Regions from separate parts of the Paenibacillus sp. V4I9 genome, predicted to be linked through region 2. Evidence: riboswitches for the same ligand, from Rfam matches in the RefSeq annotation. Region 2 holds a riboswitch; each other region holds the start of a gene.
What was found. A riboswitch is a leader RNA that binds a small molecule or an ion and turns the genes downstream of it on or off. The one in region 2 is predicted to bind cobalamin.
Positions count from the first base shown of each region.

Region 1: another riboswitch for cobalamin. It lies ahead of QFZ81_RS16395 (CbtB-domain containing protein); the one in region 2 lies ahead of QFZ81_RS06250 (energy-coupling factor ABC transporter permease).
Region 3: another riboswitch for cobalamin. It lies ahead of QFZ81_RS28025 (ABC transporter substrate-binding protein); the one in region 2 lies ahead of QFZ81_RS06250 (energy-coupling factor ABC transporter permease).
Region 4: another riboswitch for cobalamin. It lies ahead of cobJ (precorrin-3B C(17)-methyltransferase); the one in region 2 lies ahead of QFZ81_RS06250 (energy-coupling factor ABC transporter permease).

Region 1 covers NZ_JAUSZE010000001.1:3,516,788-3,522,685, forward strand. Annotated here, with positions in the region: gene QFZ81_RS16375 (spore germination protein) at 1-590, opposite strand, end outside; gene QFZ81_RS16380 (YjcZ family sporulation protein) at 797-898, opposite strand; gene QFZ81_RS16385 (DHH family phosphoesterase) at 994-2,193, opposite strand; gene QFZ81_RS16390 (nitroreductase family protein) at 2,528-3,085, shown strand; cobalamin riboswitch at 3,170-3,358, shown strand; gene QFZ81_RS16395 (CbtB-domain containing protein) at 3,535-3,732, shown strand; gene QFZ81_RS16400 (hypothetical protein) at 3,796-4,920, shown strand; gene QFZ81_RS16405 ((2Fe-2S) ferredoxin domain-containing protein) at 4,938-5,306, shown strand; gene QFZ81_RS16410 (arylamine N-acetyltransferase family protein) at 5,526-5,898, opposite strand, start outside.
Region 2 covers NZ_JAUSZE010000001.1:1,283,600-1,289,497, forward strand. Annotated here, with positions in the region: gene QFZ81_RS06235 (ATP-binding cassette domain-containing protein) at 1-338, opposite strand, end outside; gene cbiQ (cobalt ECF transporter T component CbiQ) at 335-1,138, opposite strand; gene QFZ81_RS06245 (energy-coupling factor ABC transporter substrate-binding protein) at 1,135-1,419, opposite strand; partial or broken gene QFZ81_RS06250 (energy-coupling factor ABC transporter permease) at 1,473-2,194, opposite strand; cobalamin riboswitch at 2,344-2,537, opposite strand; tRNA gene QFZ81_RS06255 (tRNA-Arg) at 2,660-2,733, opposite strand; gene QFZ81_RS06260 (hypothetical protein) at 2,891-3,808, shown strand; gene tig (trigger factor) at 3,919-5,220, shown strand; gene clpP (ATP-dependent Clp endopeptidase proteolytic subunit ClpP) at 5,420-5,898, shown strand, end outside.
Region 3 covers NZ_JAUSZE010000001.1:6,071,391-6,077,288, forward strand. Annotated here, with positions in the region: gene cobU (bifunctional adenosylcobinamide kinase/adenosylcobinamide-phosphate guanylyltransferase) at 1-375, opposite strand, end outside; gene cobT (nicotinate-nucleotide--dimethylbenzimidazole phosphoribosyltransferase) at 443-1,516, opposite strand; gene QFZ81_RS28015 (ABC transporter ATP-binding protein) at 1,540-2,316, opposite strand; gene QFZ81_RS28020 (FecCD family ABC transporter permease) at 2,322-3,359, opposite strand; gene QFZ81_RS28025 (ABC transporter substrate-binding protein) at 3,361-4,377, opposite strand; cobalamin riboswitch at 4,531-4,684, opposite strand; gene QFZ81_RS28030 (type 2 periplasmic-binding domain-containing protein) at 4,717-5,244, opposite strand; gene QFZ81_RS28035 (aspartyl-phosphate phosphatase Spo0E family protein) at 5,306-5,572, opposite strand; gene QFZ81_RS28040 (aminotransferase class I/II-fold pyridoxal phosphate-dependent enzyme) at 5,641-5,898, opposite strand, start outside.
Region 4 covers NZ_JAUSZE010000001.1:4,541,872-4,547,769, reverse strand. Annotated here, with positions in the region: partial or broken gene QFZ81_RS21450 (MBL fold metallo-hydrolase) at 1-710, shown strand, start outside; gene QFZ81_RS21445 (SRPBCC family protein) at 719-1,195, shown strand; gene QFZ81_RS21440 (hypothetical protein) at 1,274-1,699, shown strand; gene QFZ81_RS21435 (guanylate kinase) at 1,766-2,344, opposite strand; gene QFZ81_RS21430 (hypothetical protein) at 2,508-2,738, shown strand; cobalamin riboswitch at 2,781-2,982, shown strand; gene cobJ (precorrin-3B C(17)-methyltransferase) at 3,124-4,818, shown strand; gene QFZ81_RS21420 (sirohydrochlorin chelatase) at 4,838-5,770, shown strand; gene cobK (precorrin-6A reductase) at 5,767-5,898, shown strand, end outside.

The sequences.
Region 1 (5,898 bases), 2.2 Mb from region 2:
GTTATTCGTTTTTCTAACTCGGTCACAATTTCCGGATTTGCTAATGACTCGATGTAAACCATCGCCAAGCGTGTGTTCGTCTCCATGCCCACCATCAAATAACGAATCATCAAATCCTTGTTGACCACTTTTCTTCGGATTAGATGAAGGTTCGTAGTTAACCTTTCAATAAACCCTTCATGCGAATCTCCGAACACCTTCTCATTGATCGGTTCTGTGATGCTCCGTCCAAACGAAGAGGATGCATGAAAAATGTAAAAATCGGTCTCACCCTCACAATCGACGACACAGCCGCCATTCAAAAGGGCTTCCACTGCTTGTTCGATCAAGCAAGTAATTTGAAGCTGTCCCAGAGGGATGACGTCTAGAAACTCGCCTTCATTGATTCGCTTTAATGGAAAGATGAGCTTGTCTAGGATCGTATCTTGATCTGTTAAGGTTACCAAATAAATCAAATTGACTTGTCGTTGATTCCAATTCAATGTATGTATGACCAAATCTTCCGTATTGTTTAAAAGTGTTTGAAAATAACTTTTTCTTTCTTGTATCGACGAGAGCTCCATTTCCTTAATTTCTGGATTTTTACCCAATATTTCATCACGCTGCCCCTCAGTTCAAAGGTTATTTTCTCCAGCTGGATAAAAGAGTATTCATGGATTCTTAAAAATGCGTATACCTTTATCGAGGCATTCAAAGGTTGCTTTCATGGAACAACGAGAAAAACGGCCATGTTCGCATAGATTTCGCGATAGGGCCGTTTTTGTTTTCTAGATGTTTTTTGTGTTGGATGAAGGAATTACCATACAAAAGCTGATGTGATGATTACCAAAAGAATAAAAAGAACCAAGATAAATGCACTTGAACGTCCATAACCCTCACCATAACCTACTGCTCCCATGTTTACTCATTCCCCTCGGTGATTTTTCACTACGGTATATTCATATGTGCGGTACAAAGTGCTTGCTTGGACGTATGCCACTGGGAGGCACTTTTTTACACATTCTCAAGGGTTTTTGCTTTTCTTGAGGCCATATGCTCCATTAGGAATGAAACATACGTTTCGTCTCGAACTAACCAAGCTGCATAATCCCTTTTTACATATCGCTCTGCTTCTTCGAAAGTAGAAAAATGTTGGTTGGATTCGACCCCATCCACATCGACTTCCCATCTGTCTCCCGAAGGAAAAATAAACACTTGTTGTTCATTTCTATTCTCATAAAGTGATCCATAAACTGAATTTTTCATGTTAAATGTATTTTTATTCGCATCCGCGCGAATGGGTTCCATCGGGAATGGTTTAGCTACGTACCACTGATAGGCTTCTTCTGTCATAGAGCAACCGGAAGCTTTAGCATGGCCTCCTCCTCCATAAATACCCGCAATTTCCGAGACGTCGATGTGTTCGTGAATCGTTCGAAAGCTTATCTTTTTACCGCCCATATTCATGATTGCGATGTAATCCAGATGAGGATTTTCTTTGCCCAACTCGTTTCCAAGTTCAGAATGATAAGATTCCGCATGAACGATGCCTACATGGTGATCATCTATTCGGGAGTGGATAATTTCTCTCTTTTTTCTGCGGACATAGCGTTCGATTTTTTCTTCTTCCATATCCAAAATTTTTTCTTCAAAGGGATCGAATGCAAAGTTCTCGCCTTGCTGAATGCGAGCCACCATTTTTTCCTCGAATTCTTCGATGGAAATTAGATAGAAGAGATCATTTAATCGCTTGGCATTGTTGTATTCATTCTGTTCCCATTCCCATGTATCATACTGACGGACCATTTCCACGAATTCATCTAAACCCTTCATTGGCTTCAACAAACCATTCTGGATCAGATACTCATAAAATAGAGAAGTTGCAGATGCGAGCTTTCCATTTTCATACGCAATCTGTACCATTCCCCACGGATACTTGTTTAAATGAAGCGAAGTTTTATGATGATCAATAAGTTTAACTTTTCCTCCCGATTTCACAAACTCGTTAAGTCCCTGTTCATTCGTTTCATCCACGGATAAGTCAGTGATAAACAAATAGCTCTTTTTTCTTGATTTTTCTAAAAAGCGTATTACTTGTAGATTCAAGCCTCCGACAGAGTTATAACGGATTTCTACCTTTTCACCAAATGCTAATCGAGCTATTATACCGCAACCTACTCCATCCAGATCATTATGAGTATACAAATGATACAAGGGCACATCCTCCTGTTAATGATTTCCATTATGGTACCCTTAAACAAGTCACTTTATTCGGAGAATAACCCCGACAATTATAATCAATCCTCCGATCAATCTTGCGAAAAAGACAAGAACTTAGATCCTAAAAAGACCGCCGACAAGGGCGGTCTTCAAAGTTATTATTGTCGTGTTTTCCGTTACTTTTTTTCCTATCAAATATTCAGATTAAATATTGAGATTCAAGAGTCGTAGCGATTTTTTTGTTGCAATCAAAATGAAAGCAAATTACAATTCAAAAATAATAATGATTATCAATGCAAACTAACAAACGAATGGAGTGTGCCGTTAATTGAGTATTCTAGAGGTACTAAAAGCCAGAAAAGCAATTCGAAAATACAATCCACGTGAAGTCGAAGAGGAGAAAATCTTGAAATTACTGGAATCTGCCACATGGGCTCCTAATGATAGATTACGTGAGCCATGGCATTTTTACATCATACGTGAAGAAGCAAAACAACAGTATGAAAAAATCGCCTTCGATTTTTTAACTGAAAGATTCCCCTCAAAACCTAATCTAGTTCAAGAATCAATGAGTGTGATACAGAGCACCCCCCTTCTCGTCGTTGTAACCTCGGATATCATCCCAGATGATGTAGACTCTTCCGAAGATAACGAATATGCCGTTGCATGCGCAATACATTCGATGTGGCTTATGGCAAGTGAGCTTGAATTGGGATTGGTATGGCGGACGCGCGGCGTTGGACTCATTCGTGATGAACGGTTATTTCGGTTTATCGGTTCGCCAGAAAACAAGAAGATCATCGGAACCCTTTTTGTCGGTTATCCGGAATCCGAAACACCTCGAACAACTCGTACCTCTTTTTCAAACAAAACTACGTGGCTATGAAAAATTGGGGATATTTCCTCGGTTGACTAATTAACTATTGACTTTCACCCATATATAGGATTAAATTCATCATAGTTAGAACAATATAGTATAAACATTCTAGGTGCCCTTGTGAGAGCAAGGGGTAACAGGGAATCGGGTGAAAATCCCGAGCGGACCCGCCACTGTAAAACAGAGATCTCTTTCATACTGCCACTCAATCATACTTTTGGGGAAGGCGAAAGAGAGCGTTAATCTGTGAGCCAGGAGACCTACCTAGTTTGAACACCATCATACATAGCCTTCGTGGAATAAGGTTCGGTGTAAGAAGAGGTCCCTGTTATTTTCTACAGGATGAATTTCTCGTAATTTCTTACCCCAACCTATTAGGTTGGGGTTTTCATTTTTCTATGAAAAATTTAGCCATACGGGGGATATGTTTTGAAAAATCTTTCAGAGGAGGTGAAACAATGAATATCGCAATTCAAAGACTTACTTCTATATCAATTGGACAAAATGTCGCCAAAATAATGTTTGTTTTACAGTGGATTTTGCTTCTTTCTTGGATTCCATTGACCTTGTACGGATTATTCTTCACACCGATTATGTCGTTACATGATGCTGTTCATCCTGCACGTCACAGTGTCACCATAGTACCTTGTCACTAACGTAATCACCTCTCCCCCGTGTGGCTAAATTTTTCAAAGACTATTATTTCAAGGAGGACAATAATGAAGTTCGATCTATTACGTTTTCTGATGCTGCTCATCTTACCTGTACTTATACTAGGTACTTTTGTATTTGGAGTTGCAATCTACGAAAGTTATGAAGAAAAAGGGGATTATTTAGTACCACAAAATCCAGTTGCACATGAACCAGCCAAATTCTCATATCAACTTACCAATCCTGTAACCAAGGAACCCTTAAATAACGCTAATGTCCAATTAGAAATTGTTAAAACGAAGGCAACAAATCCTTGGTTCAATGTGGGTTACTTACGTGATGATAATGAAGGAACTGGGCTTGTTTATAAAATGGATTCGATTTTGTATGACGGAAAACTTGAGATTGAGTCTATTTTTTGGGACGCTGGTTCATACGAAGCAAAAATAAAAGCAACATCAAATGAAATAGAAAAACCAATTGAAATTACCTTACCCATTAAAGTAGATGTGCCTCTTGGGCAAATCGTACGAACAATCGTTTTGTTCATAGCAATCTTTTTGTTAGCAATGCTCAGTGGAATTTTTGCTAAACGATTGGAAAATCCATTTAAAAAACAATCACAATATAAAAACCGTTATTCATCGTCAGCCGCAGCGTTACTCTTAATTGCAAGTTTATTAGTTGCTGGTACCCTTTCCTCAACTTCATTGGCGCACGAAGCGACTTCGGCCAATCATATTATGGTAGTTGAAAAAAATGGAGTTAAAGCTGAATTAAAGTTAAACCCTATGGATCCTGTTCAAAAGGGAGAACCCGCTCATTTTAATGTTACTTTTCAAGATTCAAAGACCGGTCAATACATCCAAGGGATGGATACTTCCCTATCGCTTTATCACGAGGACGATAACATAACTATGTTTTCAAATCGGACGCAGATTCAAGATGGAAAGTTAGATTTTGACTATGCTTTTCCAGATACAGCTAATTTCCATCTTAACTTTCACGCTTCACCCAATGGACAAAAATCAACTCTGACAGCGCCTTTGGATGGTGTATTCGCGTTTGAAGTTCCCCCCGTACAACCAAACTTATCGGCACAATTAAGAGCTGGGACATTAATGCTAATTGTTTTGATATTGGGTTTTGTTTTGGGGTTAGTTGGTACAAAAAGAAAACCATCCTTTGCATAAGAAGGGACGGGAATTAATTGCAGAATCTGAACACAAAATTTCAAGTTTTAGGACAAGTTTTAATTTGTGCTAATGGATGTTGCTGCGGTCAAACGAACTTGGGAGCTGCCGAAGTCCCCGTTGAATGGCTAAAAATCAATTGGAAAAATGATAAACTATCAAAAAAAATGCAGCTCTCATTTACGGGTTGTTTAGGACCTTGCGATGTAACGAATGTGGTTTGTATCCTAGGTCCTACAAAGCAATATTGGTTTGGCGGTATGACTGCACAGAATCATTATGAGACTTTGTATGAATGGTGTAAGTCTTCTGTTGATACAGGTTACTTCCTCCCACTTCCAGAACTTTTGGAAGCACGTATATTTGAACGTTTTATAAGTTTATAACTTATTGATAAGCTTATGTGCCTTAAAAGGATACATAAGCTTATTTCTTGATAATAAGGAATTACAGATATGCATAGCCAGCCTGGATGTTACCGTATCCGGTACCCATTCGTCCACTTCTAAGAGCGGTACTGGAACATACACTATTTCGGGTAACACAATGATTCTCAAGCGCGCCTACTGAACGAAAATCAAAAAGAGCCGCATCAACACGGCTTCTCATAGTTCTTGAAATCCAAAATGCTGTCTTGCTAGCTCTTTGAATTTATCGTTGTCAATCTGTTCTTTTTTCGATTTCCCATTAATCCATTGTGTGAAAGAAGTATCGGTTAACGTTACATTTCCATCGCTTGTAAGTTGGGTAATCAGTGGGGTTTTGTTGAATCGTGATTCTTTGTGCTGGACTATGATTCCTTGGACTTCATTCAATTCAGATAAATTCTCTAATGGTCGTTTAATATCAAAAGCACACCCTATTTTCCACTCTGTATCTTTATATTTTAGTTTCATTTCAAGAATATAGTCCCCATAATCACTTTCCATTGCTTTGGCTCGAAATTCTCCATTCACAGAGGAGGTAGTTTCTCCATTT
Region 2 (5,898 bases):
ATGGCAGCATTCCGCAGACCGTAGGTGACATCCTCATAAGGAGTATTCAGAATGATCTGCTGTTCCAAATCTTGAAAGACAAGTCCAATGTCTTGACGTAATTGTTTAAGTTCTTTGCGAGTGTAAGTCAAAGGTTCGTTCTCGCATAAAACTTGACCCGATGAAGGTGAATGAATGCCAATAGCATGAAGAAATAAAGTTGATTTTCCAGAACAGTTATGACCACAAATGGCCGTTAATTTTCCCTCGGGGATGCGGAGCTTTAACTTGTTCAAAGCTATAGTCTGTGAAGCGGGATAGCTGAAACTCACTTCTAAGGTTTCTAAAATCGTGCTCATCGGATACTCCTCCAATTCCAACGCAGCCAAATTTCGAGCAGCAGCAGCGTGAACCCTACATAACTTTCCAATTTATATCGAAAAGGTACAGGATTAGCTCGGTAAGGCGCCATGTGAATGTCATCCGTAAAACCTCGGGAGACAAGGCCATTTGACAATGATTTATACCGCTGCATCGTTTTGATAAACATTTGAACAATAATAATGGCTGTATCCTTTAGTCTATTTTGGAAACCGGTTTGACCGCCTCTTGATTGCTGAGCTACATACATGTTATTAGCAATTTCAAATAGGATGAACAGAAACCGATAGATGATAAGCATAATTTCCAGAACCAGCTTGGGAACACGAACTTTTTGTAAGACTTGCAGCAATTCGGAAAAAGGAGTGCTGAACATTATTAAGGACACGCAGCTTAGGCTCGCTATAATACGAACGAATAATTTGCCAATTAGCAAAAGACCTGTTGAAGTAACGGACAACTTCCAGTCCATGAATGCAAAAGCCGCCACCACATGAATATCCGGCAAGGCTTGCAGAGGACGGATCTCTACGACTAATGCGGGTACACTACTTACAAAAAAAAGACATGCAGCACCGATGATCGTTACATAATATTTGAATGGAACACGAGCGTAGCCTACCGTCCATATGGCCATCCATATAGCGATCACTATCTGGACGGCTGGATGCGTTAGATATGAAAACAACAGCATAGTAACTGCAAAACCGCACTTCCACATCGGTGATAGGGGGCGTAAGGCATTTTTATAGGAGAGTGAATTGATCCGTTTCATCATTGGTTTTTGGATTTAGATGCTTTCCCTTTGAAAAAGCCAAAGGCATACCCAATGAAGCCAACCCCGATGGCAGCTTGTAAGGCGAACAGCATACTTTCCGTCTCAGCTGGGAGCTCAAATAAAGAAGAGAACAATGGCGTATAGGAAGACTCAATACTTTGGATCAATTGTTCAGCGGCATCATCCGATCCACCAAATTCGCCTTTTGCGAAAATAAGGGGTAAGACTGCCAATAGTACAACGGCAATTAGCATCAGGGTATTCACGGTACGAGTTTTCATTGCTCAGAAGCTCCTTTCATTTTATGTTGTAGAATGGATAGCTCTTTAGGGCTTTAAGATTGTAACCAATTCCATATTAATACGGTTAAAATGCCTTCGCTAATGGCAAGAGGGATTTGCGTAATGGCAAAAATGCCGCCGAATTTCAAGAAGGATGCTATAAATCCACCTTGTTCAGCGGGGAATGCAAGAGCTAATTGGACAGAAGTAACAATGTATGTGGATAAGTCGGCAAGAGATGCCGCCAAAAATATCGACCATTTTTGTTTGCCGGTTGTTTTCATCACGGACTTATATATGAAGTAACCAACTACTGGACCGGAGAGGGCCATTGAGAAAGCATTTGCCCCGAGAGTCGTAAGTCCTCCATGAGCAAGTAAAACTGCTTGAAATAACAAACAATCGATCCTAAGACGCTCATAGGGAGCGGTCCGAACATTACAGCTCCTAAACCTGTACCTGTTGGGTGAGAACTGCTTCCGGTTACAGAAGGGATCTTCAATGCTGAAAGTACGAAGGTGAATGCACCAGCAAGGCCGAGCATAATTTTGAGCTCTGGATGTTCCTTCGTAATTTTGATAAGTGCTCGGACACCTAGAAAGAAGAACGGAAGGAAGGCTGCCCACCAGAATATAGCCCAACCTACGGGGAGAAATCCTTCCATAATGTGCATGCCGTAGACGGTTTGCGGCTCATTAATGAATAGATAGAGGGCTAACCCTATGACCACAAGTAAGAAGCTAGTAACCTTTGTCTTTCGTGTTTTTGTTTGCATGGTCTTTTTTTATTCCTCCTAATTAAAGTTTGATTATCGAACAAAAAAGACCAATCCTAATGGATTGGTCGTGGGTATGTACGAATAAACGATAAATATAAGCTAGATGTCGAAAGACTTGACGTACACCTCTCCTTTCCGCGAAGGTTTCTGGGTGCATAAATGAAGGTAGGTCTCCTGGCTCTCGGATTATCGTATTCTTTCAGCCTTCCCTGAATATGCATCAAGTGACATGATAGAAAGAAACTCCCCGAATACAGTGGCGGGACCGCTCGGGATTTGCACCCGATTCCCTGTTACCCCTTGCTTGCTACGCAAGGGCACCTCATTTATTCGAAAAAATATGTAATTGAAAAGAGTATAACACAATATGAAAGATTCGTAGCGTAGTGATTTTTTTATTTTAACAAATGTAGATAAACAAAAAAAGATCGCGATTTCTCGCGATCCTTTGCCGTACATGAACGTCCCAGGAGGGATTCGAACCCCCGACCGCACGCTTAGAAGGCGTGTGCTCTATCCAGCTGAGCTACTGAGACATAGACCTCTTCTTACCTTGCGGATGTGATCCGTTTAGCGAAGCAAGAGTTATATTATCATATAGTTTCAAGTGAAGTCAACCCTATTTTAAATGTTTATTTTGCAATCACTTTGACAATCAAGTAAACTGTCACCAGCGAGACCAAGATTTCTGAGGTGATCATCATAACGGACCCATCCATCAATAACTTAATTCTTTTTCCGAAAACAGAGCAATATTACGAAGAGGAGCTGACTCGGTTTCTAAAAACAGAGCAGTATAGTGATGCACTCCAATTGCTAACCTTTCTACTGCAATTTCCGACAGTAGACCATCACAAGACCGAACAATGGGAAGCTCTGAGGAACTGGCTGTATACCATGTTTCCGGAAACCATGTTCCCAATGACGTCTCCATTGGAAGAGGACCCAGAGGAAGAAACGGATCTTTTACGGCAGTATATACAAGAAAAGACAGCCGATGATGGCGCTTTTGCACTTAAGCTTCTGAATATGTTAAGAGACGGTACGTTGGAGCAGCAAGTCAATGCCCTTGAACAATTGGCGTTCATCGATCAATCTGACGTAAGCCAACGTGTAAAGGAGTGGCTGTGTGAGAAACCGCGGCACCCTCACATTCAATTCAAAGCTTTGCAGGCGCTTAAACAGATGGGTGAGCGTGGATTTATCGAGTTCCCCAAGAATGGGGAAAAGATCCTAGTCGAGATCGAGGAGACACCGATGTGTCCAGAGGACTTTCCATCACGCATTCGTGATATGATTCGCAGAGTCGGGGACATTAGTGAAATAAGCCAACCTGATTTTGTTTATTTTGCCAAGCAGACTTGGCAGGAATTTCTAGCCTATGCCTATGGGACATCGATCTATACAGATTTACAGAAAGCGGAAGAAGGCGCTGTTGATGTGTGGGCATCTGCCCTTCATGCTATACTTCAAGAGAAATTATTTGGCTCGGTGAATCGTGAAGAATTACTAGACAATTACGGGATTGTTGATTCCATGAAGCTTCAGTGGAAGCGAGCTAACCTTGTGCTGCAAGCGTTTGTGAAGCAGTTTAATCCAGACCCATCATAAGGTAAGAAAGGCTGCCTTGAAATGAAAATCTTATATGGTATAATAGAATGGTTGTAATGAGCGTAACGTGAAAATATGTCATCGTACATTTTTGGAGGGGAAAGCATAAAATGAAAGCAAGTTGGGAAAAAATAGAGAAGAACGTAGGCGTTCTTGAAGTGGAAGTTGGCGCAGAGCGCGTCGCAGATGCTTTGGATAAAGCATTTAAAAAGGTATCCGCGAAAGTAAATGTTCCAGGTTTCCGTAAAGGGAAAGTACCTCGTTCTATCTTTGAAGCTAAATTTGGTGTAGAAAGCTTGTATCAAGATGCTTTAGATATCATTTTGCCAGAAGTTTATGTGGAAGCAATTGAAGAGGTTAAAATCGAGCCTGTCGATCGTCCTGAAGTAGACGTTGAGCAATTCGGCAAAGGACAAGTACTGAAGTTCAAAGCTAAAGTAACTGTTAAGCCTGAAGTAACACTTGGCGAGTACAAAGGTATCGAAGTTGAAGCGGTAAGCGCAGATGTTACGGATGAAGAATTGAATGAAGAGCTTACACGTTTGCAACAGCGTCATGCTGAATTGGTTGTCCTTGAAGAAGGACAAGCAGCAAATGGTGACGTCGTTGTCCTTGATTTCGAAGGATTCGTTGATGGAGAAGCGTTCGAAGGCGGTAAAGCGGAGAAGTATTCCCTTGAGCTTGGTTCCAACTCCTTCATTCCAGGTTTCGAAGAGCAGCTCGTAGGTCTTGGTAAAGGCGAAGAGAAAGAAGTTAGCGTTAGCTTCCCTGAAAACTACCACTCCGAAGATCTGAAAGGCAAAGCAGCTGTGTTTAAAGTGCTGATTCACGACATTAAACGCAAAAATTTGCCAGAGCTTGATGATGAATTTGCAAAAGATGTGAGTGAGTACGATACACTTGTAGAGTACAAAGAAGAACTAAAAAAACGTCTTCAAGAGCGCAAAGAAAAAGATTCAGAGGCTGCTCTGGAAACAGCTGTTGTTGAAAAAGCTGCAGCTAACGCTGAAGTTGAAATTCCAGCTTCCATGGTAGAAGCAGAGCTAGATGTTATGGTGAAGGAATTCGAAAGACGTCTTCGCTCCCAAGGCATGACACTTGAGATCTACTTCCAGTTCTCCGGTCAAAACGAGAGCGTGCTGAAAGAACAAATGAGAGAAGATGCTGATAAGCGTGTTCGTAACAACCTTGTTCTTGAAGCCATCGCAGCTGCAGAAAAAATCACAGTTTCCGATGAGGAAGTTGACACGGAGCTTGAGAAATATGCACAATCCTACCAAAAAACAACGGCAGAACTTCGTGAACTGTTTGCTTCTAACGGCAGCCTAGAAGGTCTGAGCAACGATCTTGTGATTAGAAAAACGGTTGATTTCTTGCTTGAAAATAGCAAGCATGTTTCCGCAGCAGTATAAATAAGGTAAGTAAAGGCACGTACGTAAGCAACGTGCCTTTCTTTTACCCTATTTTAGCCCCCAAACTGCCCAAGACCATAAGAAATACCCTCATACATAGCAGTTCTCTGAAAAAATGACTTTGCTGTTCAAACGTGTTAAACTGTATCTGAATCTCAATTGAGAGAACTTGGCTATTGCCGCAAAAGGAGTTGGTACAATGAGTCTTATTCCTATGGTTGTTGAACAAGAGGCTCGTGGGGAACGTTCTTACGATATCTACTCGCGTTTATTAAAGGACCGCATTATCTTCATTGGGAGCGCTATTGATGACGATGTGGCTAATTTGGTCATTGCCCAGCTGCTCTTTTTATCAGCTCAGGATCCCGATAAGGATATCCACTTATATATCAATTCACCAGGTGGATCTGTAACAGCTGGAATGGGTATCTTCGATACCATGCAGTTTATTAAACCAGATGTATCTACGATTTGTGTGGGTATGGCTGCAAGTATGGGCTCTCTGCTATTAACCGCAGGTGCCAAAGGTAAGCGATACGCGCTGCCGAATGCAGAAGTCATGATTCACCAACCGCTCGGCGGTGTAAGAGGTCAAGCAACCGATATCAAAATCCACGCGGATTGGATTATCAAAACGAAACAAAAACTCAACCAGATCTATGTGGACCGTACGGGACA
Region 3 (5,898 bases), 4.8 Mb from region 2:
ACGGTAGGAGGAGACTTCTTCTACAAGCTCGTCTATGCGTTTCATTACCCGAGCAAACGCATCTACATCTCCCTCATGATGGAGCAACCAGTTGGACAGCCAAAGTGTCAAACAGTCGACCAAGACCACAGCTTCCTCCCCGCTCTCCTGCAAGCAGAGCAATAGCTCCCGCAGTTGGAAAGGCTCCTCCCGGGTATCCCATGGATACCCCGAGGCAAGCCTCATCTGCTGATGCAGCTCAACCCGCTCCTTCATTTCCTCATCATAGATGTGGGAAGTCGCGATATAAATCCCTCGTTCGCTGCCATGCATGGCGAGCTTCTCCGCGAAGGAACTCTTGCCGCTGCGCGCGCCGCCCGTAACCAAAACCGCCATGGCGTCTTCGCCTCCTTATCGATGCTTACTGCGTAAGCTTGCCTTTTATCGGCATGCCCCTAAACGGCTAACCCCGCGACACGCCTGCGCTTTCGAATGTCGCCATTTCCTTCATGATTTTGCCTGCGGCATCGATCAAGTGAAAGGCAAGCACCGCGCCCGTTCCTTCGCCCAGGCGCATATCCATCTGCAGCATCGCTGCGAGGCCAACCGCTTCGAGCAGCTTCGCATGTCCCTGCTCCTGCGATAAGTGCGAGGCGAGCATGTAGGACGCGCTTAGCGGTGCTAATCGGCTCGCCACAAGCGCAGCGGCCGACGAGATGAAGCCGTCGACGACCACCGGACAACGATTCTTCGCTGCGCCGAGAATCACGCCAACAAGTCCGGCGATCTCCAATCCGCCGACCTTCATCAACACATCGAGCGCGTACTCAGCGCTTGATCTGTTCACCTCACCCACAACAAGCCCATTAACAACCAAAGCCTTATTCACAACCGACACTTTATGCCGCCATTTGTCATCATCAATGCCCGTTCCCCGGCCAACAGCCAGGCTGGCATCCAAGCCCGTCAATGCGCACAGAATCGCTGCGCTGGCCGTTGTATTGCCAATCCCCATCTCTCCCATAGCAAAGAGTCGATAGCCCTTTTCCACCAACTCATCTACAACTTCTACACCAGCTTGTATTGCCTGCACAGTCTCATCCAACGTTAATGCCGCTTCACGCGCCATATTACGCGTCCCTTTCCTTACTTTGCGAGAAACGAGATTAGGATGCTCCAGGTCAGCATTAACCCCCATATCGACACAGACAACTTCAGCGCCGGCATGTCTGGCAAGAACGTTGACAGCAGCCCCGCCATATAGGAAATTAAGCACCATTTGAGGCGTTACTTCCGCCGGATATGCACTAATCCCTTCCTCACATACGCCGTGATCCCCGGCCATTACGATGACCGCTTTTTTATCAAAAACCGGCATCACTTCGCCCGTAATTCCGGCAACCTGACGCGCAATATCTTCCAGTTTCCCTAGGCTTCCCTGCGGTTTCGTCAATTGATTCAAATGCTCATTCGCTTGGTTCACCACATCTTGATGAACAGGCTTAATGCTATCTATAATCGCTTGCAACTTATCCATGACTGTGTCCTCCTATAGCTCAACTATTTTCCTGGCTGTAATAAAATTTGCGGCGCATCGTTAACGGGGTGCTGCAGGACAATCGGTTCAGTTCCATACACTTCGCTGATTAATCCGCTGGTAATGATTTCATCAGGTGTTCCTATCGCTGCTAGCTCGCCATTATGTATAACCATTAATCGCGTGCAGTACTGTGCAGCCAAATTCAAGTCATGCAGGACAGCTACAACCGTCAACTCGGATTCGCACTGCCATTCCTTGATGTAGTCCATCATCTGTACTTGATATCCGATATCCAGGAACGTTGTTGGTTCATCCAGCATAAGCAGCCGTGGCTGCTGCGCCATCACTTTAGCAAGCGCGACACGCTGCCGTTCACCGCCGCTGAGGCGCTCGATTGTTCGATCAATCAGCGGTTCCAAGTGCAGCTTCCGGACAATACCCTCAATTAAACCTTCCGCATCAGCCGACTCCTCACCGAGCCAATTCTGAAAAGGATATCGGCCCATCTCCACCACTTCACGGACCGTAAAGCCTACTGGAGGCAGCGCATCCTGCTGAAGGACAGCAAGCCATCTAGCCAGTTCTTTCCGTGAATAAGCGGATACTAACCGGCCATCGAGTTCAACACTTCCGTTTTTAACAGGATCAATCCCTGATATTAGACGGAGTAACGTCGACTTACCGCTGCCGTTTGGCCCAATAATGCCAAAAAATTCACCCTGCTTAATTTCAAAGCTTATGTCCTCCAACACTTGCTGTTCACTAAAGCTTCGGGAAAGGTGCTCCACTTTAATCATCTTGATCAACCTCTTAACGTTTTCTTATCCTTATGGAGCAAATAAGCAAAAAATGGCGCACCCAGAAATGCCGTGATGACTCCGAGTGGAATTTCGGTTGGACTCAGCAGGGTGCGGGCAAGTGTATCTGCCCAGAGGACATAAATGCCGCCGCCAATTGCGGACAATGGAATAATCAAGCGATAATCCGGCCCTACCAATAATCGAACTAAATGTGGCACGATGAGCCCGACAAAGCCGATTACACCAGCAACGGATACCGCAGCGGCAGTAAGGAATGTAGCCACAATAAGTACAATCAGCTTCGTACGCTCTACACTAACACCGAGATGTGACGCCTGCCGCTCACCCAGAGCCAGTAAATTTAACGACCTTGCATAGCTAAGCAGCACGACAAAACCGATAAATAAATAGGGTGAAATGATATATGTATACGACCAACCTCGCATTGCCAAGCTGCCCATTAGCCAGAAAATAATTTCATTAATGACTTGATTGGAAATAGACACCATGAATGATACGATTGCCCCTAGAAATGCCTGCATGACCACGCCTGATAAAATAAGGGTCTCCATCTTCAGCTTCCCTTCGATCTGAGCAAGCTTAAGAACCAGAAATAAAGAAAAAAGTCCCGTTACGAAGGCAACAATAGGAATCGACCATTGTCCAAACCACGCCACTTGCAGCCCAAAATAGATTAAAAATGCGGCTCCTACAGAAGCCCCCGAGGATACACCGAGTGCATAAGGATCCGCAAGTGGATTGCGCAGCACACCTTGAAAAGCTGCCCCTGCAATTGAAAGTGAGGCCCCTACAAGAATCCCGAGTAATACACGGGGAAATCGCACTTTATTGATAATTTGTTCCGACGACTGCGGCCAGGTGGCATCGATGTGATCTCCCAGCCAAGGAAGATGCTTGGCGAGAATACTGGCAATTTGCAGAACCGGAAGATTAGCGGTACCCAGCGACAAGCTCGCCACAATAGAAAGAAGAAGGAGTATGACCCCTACTCCTCCCCATAGCATTAATTTTCTTTTCATTTTATTTCACCAGTTCGGGATAAATGCCTTTCGCCATTTCAAGCAGCCCATCGGTCATTCTTGGACCCGGACGACTGAGCATGTTCTGGTCGAGGCCAATCACCTGCTTATTTTTCACGGCATCAATGGCATCCCAACCGCTTCGTGTGCGGATAATTTCCTCTAGCGGTTTCTTGCTCTTACTATCAACTACGCCATTGGCGAACAGAATCACACCTGGGTTTTGTTGAATAATTTTCTCTTCACTGATTTGATACCAGCCTTTTCCGTCTCCTGCAACGTTAATCCCGCCACATAGCTTGATAAGCTCATCCATAAATTCACCGCTGCCAACTGTCCATCCCGGGGCAAATTCAATGTATACCTTTTTCTTGTTCTCTTGCTTCACGTCTTTCACTGCATTAACAACCTTTTGACGGTCCGCTTTCATCTTAGCAACCACTTTTTCCGCTTGCTCCTGATGATCCGTAATAATTCCGTATGTTTGAATATTCGCAATGGCATCATCCACCGTTTTGGGCTCCACTTTAAACACATTGATATTCAAAGCACGCAGCTTTTCTACCGTATCGGATTTCATAGAAACCCCAGTAAACACAACATTTGCGTTAGATGCGATCACCGCTTCTTGGTTAGGTTTCGTTATGCTGCCAAGCTTCGGCTTCGTTTTCGCCGCTTCTGGATAATCATCAAAATCAGATACGCCAACAATATTAGCCTCCAGCCCAATTGCAAAAAGGGCTTCAGTCTCCGCCGGAGACACAGATGCAATACGCTCAGGCGCTTTATCAAAGGTAAACTCCTTGCCCGTAGCATCCTTTATTTTCAATGGATAGACCGTCTTTTTGGCTGCTGTTGATGGTGCTACCGTCGTTGCAGCAGGAGCTTTCGTCCCCTCCCCGCCAAGCTTAGACGGATTAGAAATTTCCGTTTCCTTTTTGCCGCAAGCTGCGAGACTAAATGCTGTTACTAGCGCTACTGTAAGAATAAATGCTTTTTTTACTGAATTACTTTTCATCTGGCAAACCCTCTCTCTAAACAATTTATTTCGATTGACCCTAACAAAAAAGCCCCTTTGTTCTCGAAGGAACAAAGGGGACGATAAATCGCGGCGCTCAGCAACCCCTAAGGTTGCTTCCTGATTTAACGCGATCCTTTTCCTCGAAGGATGTCGTAAACGGCACCATGGGCAGGTATCCTGGCTCTCCTGGCAACTGATGCCTGGATTACAGTGGCGGGACCGCGCCGGACTTTAACCGGGCTTCCCTTTTAAGTGGCAATCTCTTCGTAATGAGCTTACCAGCACCTATGGCTGCATATTTTACTATCAATCTATTTGTCGATTATAGACTTCTTGTTACTTTTGTGCAATTACTTTGAGAACTTGCTTCGACTCATTCAACTTCGGAGCATTTTGAGGAATAAAAGCCACCAAGCCTTTTCCTTCAAAACCTTGCTCTTTCATCCATTTGTTTCCTGTAAGAGGAATACCATATAGATGCTTTTCAGCAGGTTTGCCCTCTTCTGCTATTTGAATAACGCCATCCGGATAGTCTTCCGGTTTGATGGTATCATCCAAAGAAACGAATCCCGCTTGATTACTTAGTGATTTGAATTGATCTTCGGCAAGAATGAAGATGCCGTTGCCTCCTGCTGCCAGCTCTACAATCATTTTTTCCATCGAGAATATAGGTGATGTATTGATTTTGACTGTAGGAACCTCGCCCACCTTGGATTTCAAAGAAGCCTCCAGCTTGTCCCCCGCTTCACTTGGAAAACCATTAGAGCCCATTATAAATATAGATACATCCGGCTTCGGCCCGCCGCAACCCGTAAGCATCACCATAAGCCCCACCATCATAACCAACAGCCATTTCACTTTCATGTTGTGAGCGTACCTCCGTTTGTTATCTGAATCCATCGATAGTCGCGAGAAAAGTCGGTTTTCACCGACTTTTTTTCCCATTATGCATATATTCATTTATTTTTTGGTCTAGGATTGTGCTTAATTCGACGACGGAATCAGATGTCATTTCTTCCCCATCAAAAACCATCTGTTCTAACCTGCGTCGCAGAGAATGAATCTCTTCTTCTAGTAAGGTAAGGGAGTTTTGCTTCTTCGCACGCTTGGTCAACCAACGTTGTCCGAAATCTTGTTCACGAATTTGAAAATGTTTTTGATAGGTTGATAGTTGATATTCCAAAAAAGCCATGCTCATCCCTCCTTACTACAAGAATACCAGTTTTCATCAATAATGAACATATTTATTTACGTTATACATTACAATTTTCTCATGAAATTTCCAATTCTCTCTAATGCTTCATTTAGTTGAGAAACACTATAGGCATATGAACAACGTAAGAAGCCTTCTCCACCTAAACCAAACACATCTCCAGGCACGGCAGCAACCTTTGACTCAAATAATAGTCGCTGCGCAAACTCTTCTGACGTTAATCCTGTAGCGACAATACTTGGAAATGCATAGAAAGCGCCTTGCGGCTCATGACATTCAAGACCAATATCTCGGAACCCTTTTAC
Region 4 (5,898 bases), 3.3 Mb from region 2:
TCGCCGTTTCCATGGTTCGGGAAGGGAAGGTATAGCGGTGGATTGCCTTTTGAAATTGCGCAGCTGCCCGTGATTGATGCCGTTATTTTGTCACATGACCATTATGATCATTTGGATTATGGATCAATCATGAAGATTAAGCATAAAGTGAACAAGTTTTTTGTCCCGCTTGGGGTTGGCGGTCATCTGATCAGATGGGGTGTGCAGCCTGAGAAGATCGAAGAGTATGACTGGTGGGATGAGTTTACGTTTGAAGGTTTAACGTTGGCTTGTACGCCAGCTACACACTTTTCGGGGGAAGTATGACGGATCGTGGTGCTACCTTATGGTGTTCGTGGGTGATCAAAGGAAAGCAGTCCAGCATCTTCTTCAGTGGTGATAGTGGGTATTCCTCCCATTTCAAAGAAATTGGGCTTAAATATGGTCCGTTCGATCTTACTCTGATGGAGTGCGGACAATACGATGATCGCTGGTCTGATATTCATATGATGCCGGAAGAAACAGTCCAAGCCCATTTGGATGTGAAAGGGAAGCTGATAATTCCGATACATTGGGGAGCATTCACGCTGGCTTTACATGACTGGACAGAACCGGTAGAGCGTGCCACAAGGGCAGCACATGCTAACAAAGTGTCAATTGTCACACCAAAAATAGGTCAAACTGTCATCGTGAATGCCGCAGATTATCCGATAGACACTTGGTGGAAGTAGAGGAGTCAATGCCAACTATACGACAGAAGTTACTTATTCATGCACCTATCGAGGTGTGTTTTGATTTGGCAAGAAGTATAGATATCCATGCGGAATCAACCTCCCATACGAAGGAGAGAGCGATAACAGGTAGGACACAGGGGCTGATTGAGCGTGGAGAAACAGTGACTTGGGAAGCTTATCATTTAGGTATTAAGCAGCAATTGACTGCCCAGATTACTGAGATGGATAAGCCGCATTACTTTGTAGATGAAATGGTAAGAGGGGCATTCAAGCGATTTCGTCATACACATGAGTTTGTAACTGTAGAGCAAGGCACTTTGATGGTGGATACGTTCGATTACACCTCACCTTTTGGAGGATTGGGGAAGCTTGTTGATCACTTGTTTTTAGCAAAATATATGACTCAGTTTCTTGAAAAGCGTAATAACTATGTGAAGAAGGTTGCTGAAGAGATAGCCCAGTCTATCAGGTCTGCTAGGTAAGAACTGGATACTAAGACTCCCACATGGTATTATGGATAAGGCTGGTAGATCGAAGTGATCAGGAGAGAAGAAGAATCTATGGTTGAACAAAAAAGTGAACGAAAATTTCATTTTCTGGGTGTACTGCTTGGTATAGCGGTTGATAACTTGGGGACTTTGATATCGACTTCGTTAATTGGCGGTATCTATTTTGCTAATCGCCCAGTGGATGAGCAGGATGTAAGTGTTATATATTCGAATGTAGGCCTATTACTTTTGCTTCTGGTAATTGGATTGTTCTGGTCGTTTCTTGGCGGATTCATCGCCGCTAAGGTTGCGAAGCGTGCCGAATATTTCAATTCGGCCATTATTGGTGTCATCGGCGCTGCAATCGGATTTGATTCCATGTTAACCAATCATAGCATTCCGTTATGGTATGAGTTGATTGGCTTTGTTGTCATCGTGCCGGTCTCACTATTAGGCGGATTCTTGGCCTTGAAGAGGAAAAAAGCCCCATTAAAATGAATGTTGGATCGTAAAAAAGAGACTCGGTGATGTCGATCACCGGGTCTCTTGGCGTTAATAGCACACTTAACTGGTTGTAGTTGGCATATAGGCGAGCATGGTTGCCTTCACTTTGTCGATCGTTTCTTGTAAATTCATATTCTCAAAAACATGTTCACAATCCTTGCGGTAGGAGACTTCCTCTATGTAGTGGTTCATGTAGTGGTCTATGACGTCTGTTGGCGTGTTACGAGCAAGCATGCGTTCCATGATCGTTTGTTTGTTGACATAGATGAACAAGCGGATAGCTCTTTCTCCAAATGTATACTTGAAACGGTTAGCTGCATAACGATTCACAATGACATAGATAAGTCCGTCTTTGCGAAGCGCTTCATCGATGTCCGCTTTCTTAATACCATAGAAATTCCCGTCAATTTCAACAGTTTGAAAAAATTCACCTGCAATGTCACAATCGATGAACACTTTGCGTGAGATGAAGTTATAATCCTTCCCGTTGATTTCTTTGGGTCTAGGTGTTCGAGTTGTGTAGGAGACGACAGATGAGAAACCAAGCTCTTTGGCAATGTGATGGGCAATTGTTTTACGACCAGAACCGCTAGTGCCAGTAAAGACAAACACCAATCCATTCGTTTCATGACTGCTCATATCAATTCCTCCTTCATATAATGAAAGCGATATCTTGATAGATTCATTATAGTACGAAAATTCTGAAAATTAAAGAAATACTTTCTCGTTTAATAGGAATCAAAGGGTAAAAATACGCTATAATAGATAGCATCACTTCGTTTAAATGGAAAGGAACCTAACTATGCCTAAATATGCGAATTTAAGTGCGGAAGCAACGGAATTTTTACGTCAAAAAACGGGAAGCAATCACTTAGAGTGCTATACCTATATTGACCCGGAGCGTGGGGAGGATAGTTTTTTTATCGTTAAAACGATCAATAAGGTCATTCAAGTTTCTTTTGCAGAAATGACCTATAATCCAAGCAGTTACCAGAGTTTGATGGAAGGACTCTATCAAGCCATCTATGAATAAATACGTGACAACCCTATCAATAGATGGTAGGATGATCGTAATTGCATATCATTGGAATTAGGTGCCATATTTCCATTCGGATGTATGGTTAAAAGGGAAGACCGGTGAAATACCGGCACGGACCCGCCACTGTGAAAATCGCCGTTTATTACGGTAACTCCTTGCAACATGCCACTGGGTAACAACCTGGGAAGGCGCAAGGGGATGATGAAGTCAGGAGACCTGCCTAATTCAACAACACAATAACCCTACGAGGAATTAGGGAGTGTTAGAGAGCGGTTACTTCTGGTTTTGTTAACTGTAGTAATTTACCAAGCATTTCTAACATGACTTATGTTAGGGATGCTTTTTTTGTTTGTGTAATTACGGGGAAGGGTGATACAAATTGTCAGGAAAACTGCTCATTATCGGCTTTGGACCGGGGAGTTTTGAACATATTACGAAGCGTGCACGGGAAGCAATTGGGGAAAGTGAAGTTATCATCGGATATAACACCTATGTGGATCTTATAGCAGGTCTATTAACCGATCAGCAAGTAGTTCGAACAGGCATGACGGAAGAAGTGAGTCGTGCGCAAGAGGCTGTGCGGCAAGCGAAGCAGGGGAAGAAAGTTGCCGTTATTTCCAGTGGAGACGCCGGTGTGTATGGAATGGCCGGTCTTGTCTATGAGGTATTGATGGAACAAGGCTGGACGCGTGAGGAAGGCGTTCAAGTGGAAGTGATTCCTGGCATTTCAGCTGTTCATTCGGCTGGATCTCTGCTAGGTGCTCCAATTATGCATGATTCATGCACCATCAGCTTAAGTGATCATCTTACGCCATGGGAGCTGATTGCGAAGCGGGTTGAGGCAGCAGGGATGGCTGATTTCGTCATTGCTCTCTATAACCCGCGAAGTGGTAGACGGACCAGACAGATTGTTGAGACTCAGCGTATCCTTCTTAAGTATCGTTCTCCTTTAACGCCTGTTGGGATTGTCAAAAGTGCGTATCGAGATCGTCAACATGTTGTTGTGACGACGCTTGCTGATATGCTGAATCATGATATTGGCATGTTAACGACAATTATTATTGGTAATTCCGCAACCAAGCTGTATGACGGACTCATGATTACACCACGCGGTTATCAACGGAAATACACATTAGGTGCTGAAACACAACCGCTCAAGCCACATCAAAGGTTGAAATCCGAGGCAGAGCCCTGGGCTTTGGAACAATTTGATGAGCAGGATTGGGATGAATCCATGGAGGAGTTCGATGAAGAAGATGAACTCTTGGAGGATGAGGTTACTGAAATTAAAGAACCTTCCCAGCTGAAGTCATCGCCGAATTTGTCACCTAGTAACTCCTTACAGCTTGCAATGGAAGCCTTGCAGCTAGTATCCAAAGGGAATGAAGAGGTGCCTTTTGAATTTGACAATAAGCTGACTGCGACCCAATCTATCTTTGAGTTTGCAGTAAGCCCCGGTATCGCGAATAAAAAATTAACAGCAGCCCAACTGTGTGCGTTAGGCGAGATTGTTGGAGATCGTGGAGATATTGAATATTCGCCACATCATCAACTGATTGTTCGTGTGCAAACCAATAACCCTAACCAGATTACATCCGAACTAAGTGCACTTGGTTTATTATTATCACCGATTGGTGATGTTGCCCAAATCAAAGCATGCGATTTTTGTAATTTGGAAAAAGGTGAATCTATTCCTTATGCGGAAGCAATCCATCATCGAATTGGCAATCTAGAAGTACCTAAAGAGTTGAAAATTGGCTTCAACGGGTGTGGAATGGCTTGTTATGGGGCTGTTCAGCAAGATATCGGCATCGTCTACCGCAAAGAGAAATTTGATCTATTTCTTGGCGGAAAAACAGTAGGTCGAAATGCACATGCGGCTCAGCCTGTTGCAGAAGGAATTGAACCTGCGGAGCTTGTTGAATTAGTTGGCAGGATCGTGGAACGATACCAAAAAGAAGGACATCCGAACGAACGGTTTCATAAATTTTTCAAGCGTGTCAAAGAAATTGAAGGTTACCGCCATCAAGAAATGGTAGGTATCGTCATCGAAAATGCCATTTGCGGCGATTAGAATTAGGGGGAAATAAAGGATGAATGCTGTTTTATTTGTAGGTCATGGGAGTCGGGAAGAAGGCGGGAATGAGGAAGTTCGCCTCTTTGTTTCAGAAATAGCGAGTAAGATGCAAGAGCAAATTGTGGAGACATGTTTCCTAGAATTTGTTCAACCAACGATCATGCAAGGAATTGATCGCTGTGTAGAACTAGGGGCAACTCATATTGTGGTCATTCCTATTATTTTATTTGCAGCTGGGCATGCGAAAATTCATATCCCGTCTGCTGTTGATGATGCGAAATTTAAATATCCATTGGTGAAATTTACATACGGTAGACCTATTGGGGTACACGAACAAATTCTGGATATTTTATCCTCCAGGGTAGAAGATCTCGGAGTTCAAGTGAAAGAGGACTTAGGTGAAACAGCTTTACTTATAGTTGGACGTGGAAGCAGTGATGCAGATGCGAATAGTGATCTGTTTAAAATCTCTCGCTTATTCTGGGAGAGGCTTCAGGTGAAATGGGTGGAAACAGCCTTTATCGGAGTTACAGCACCTCTGATGGATGCTGGGATTGAGCGCTGTTTGCTGCTCGGCGCAAAAAAGGTTATCATTTTGCCGTATTTCCTGTTCACAGGCGTTTTGATTCAACGTATGGACCAAATGGTTCAAGGGTATCGGGAAACATATCCAGATAAACAATTCCAGATGGCTCCTTATTTTGGCTTCCATCCGATGCTGCAAGAGATTCTGATTGGACGCGCGCAGGAAGCGCTTCAGGATGAAGTGAAGATGAACTGCGACATGTGCCAATATCGTCTAGAGGCGATGAAGCATATCGATCATCATCACCATCATGATCATGACGATCATCACCATAATGATCACGATCACAAACACGAGCACGACCACGACCACGACCATGACCACGACCATGACCATGACCATGCTAGAGGTGACAAACGATGATTCTCGTTCTTGCAGGTACGAGTGACGCTAGGGAGCTGGCGTTAGGGATTCGCGCAGCAGGTTATGCTGTGCTCACAACAGTTGTGACCGAAAGTGCAGCGAAGAGCATGGAGGCGGAAGGGCTTCCG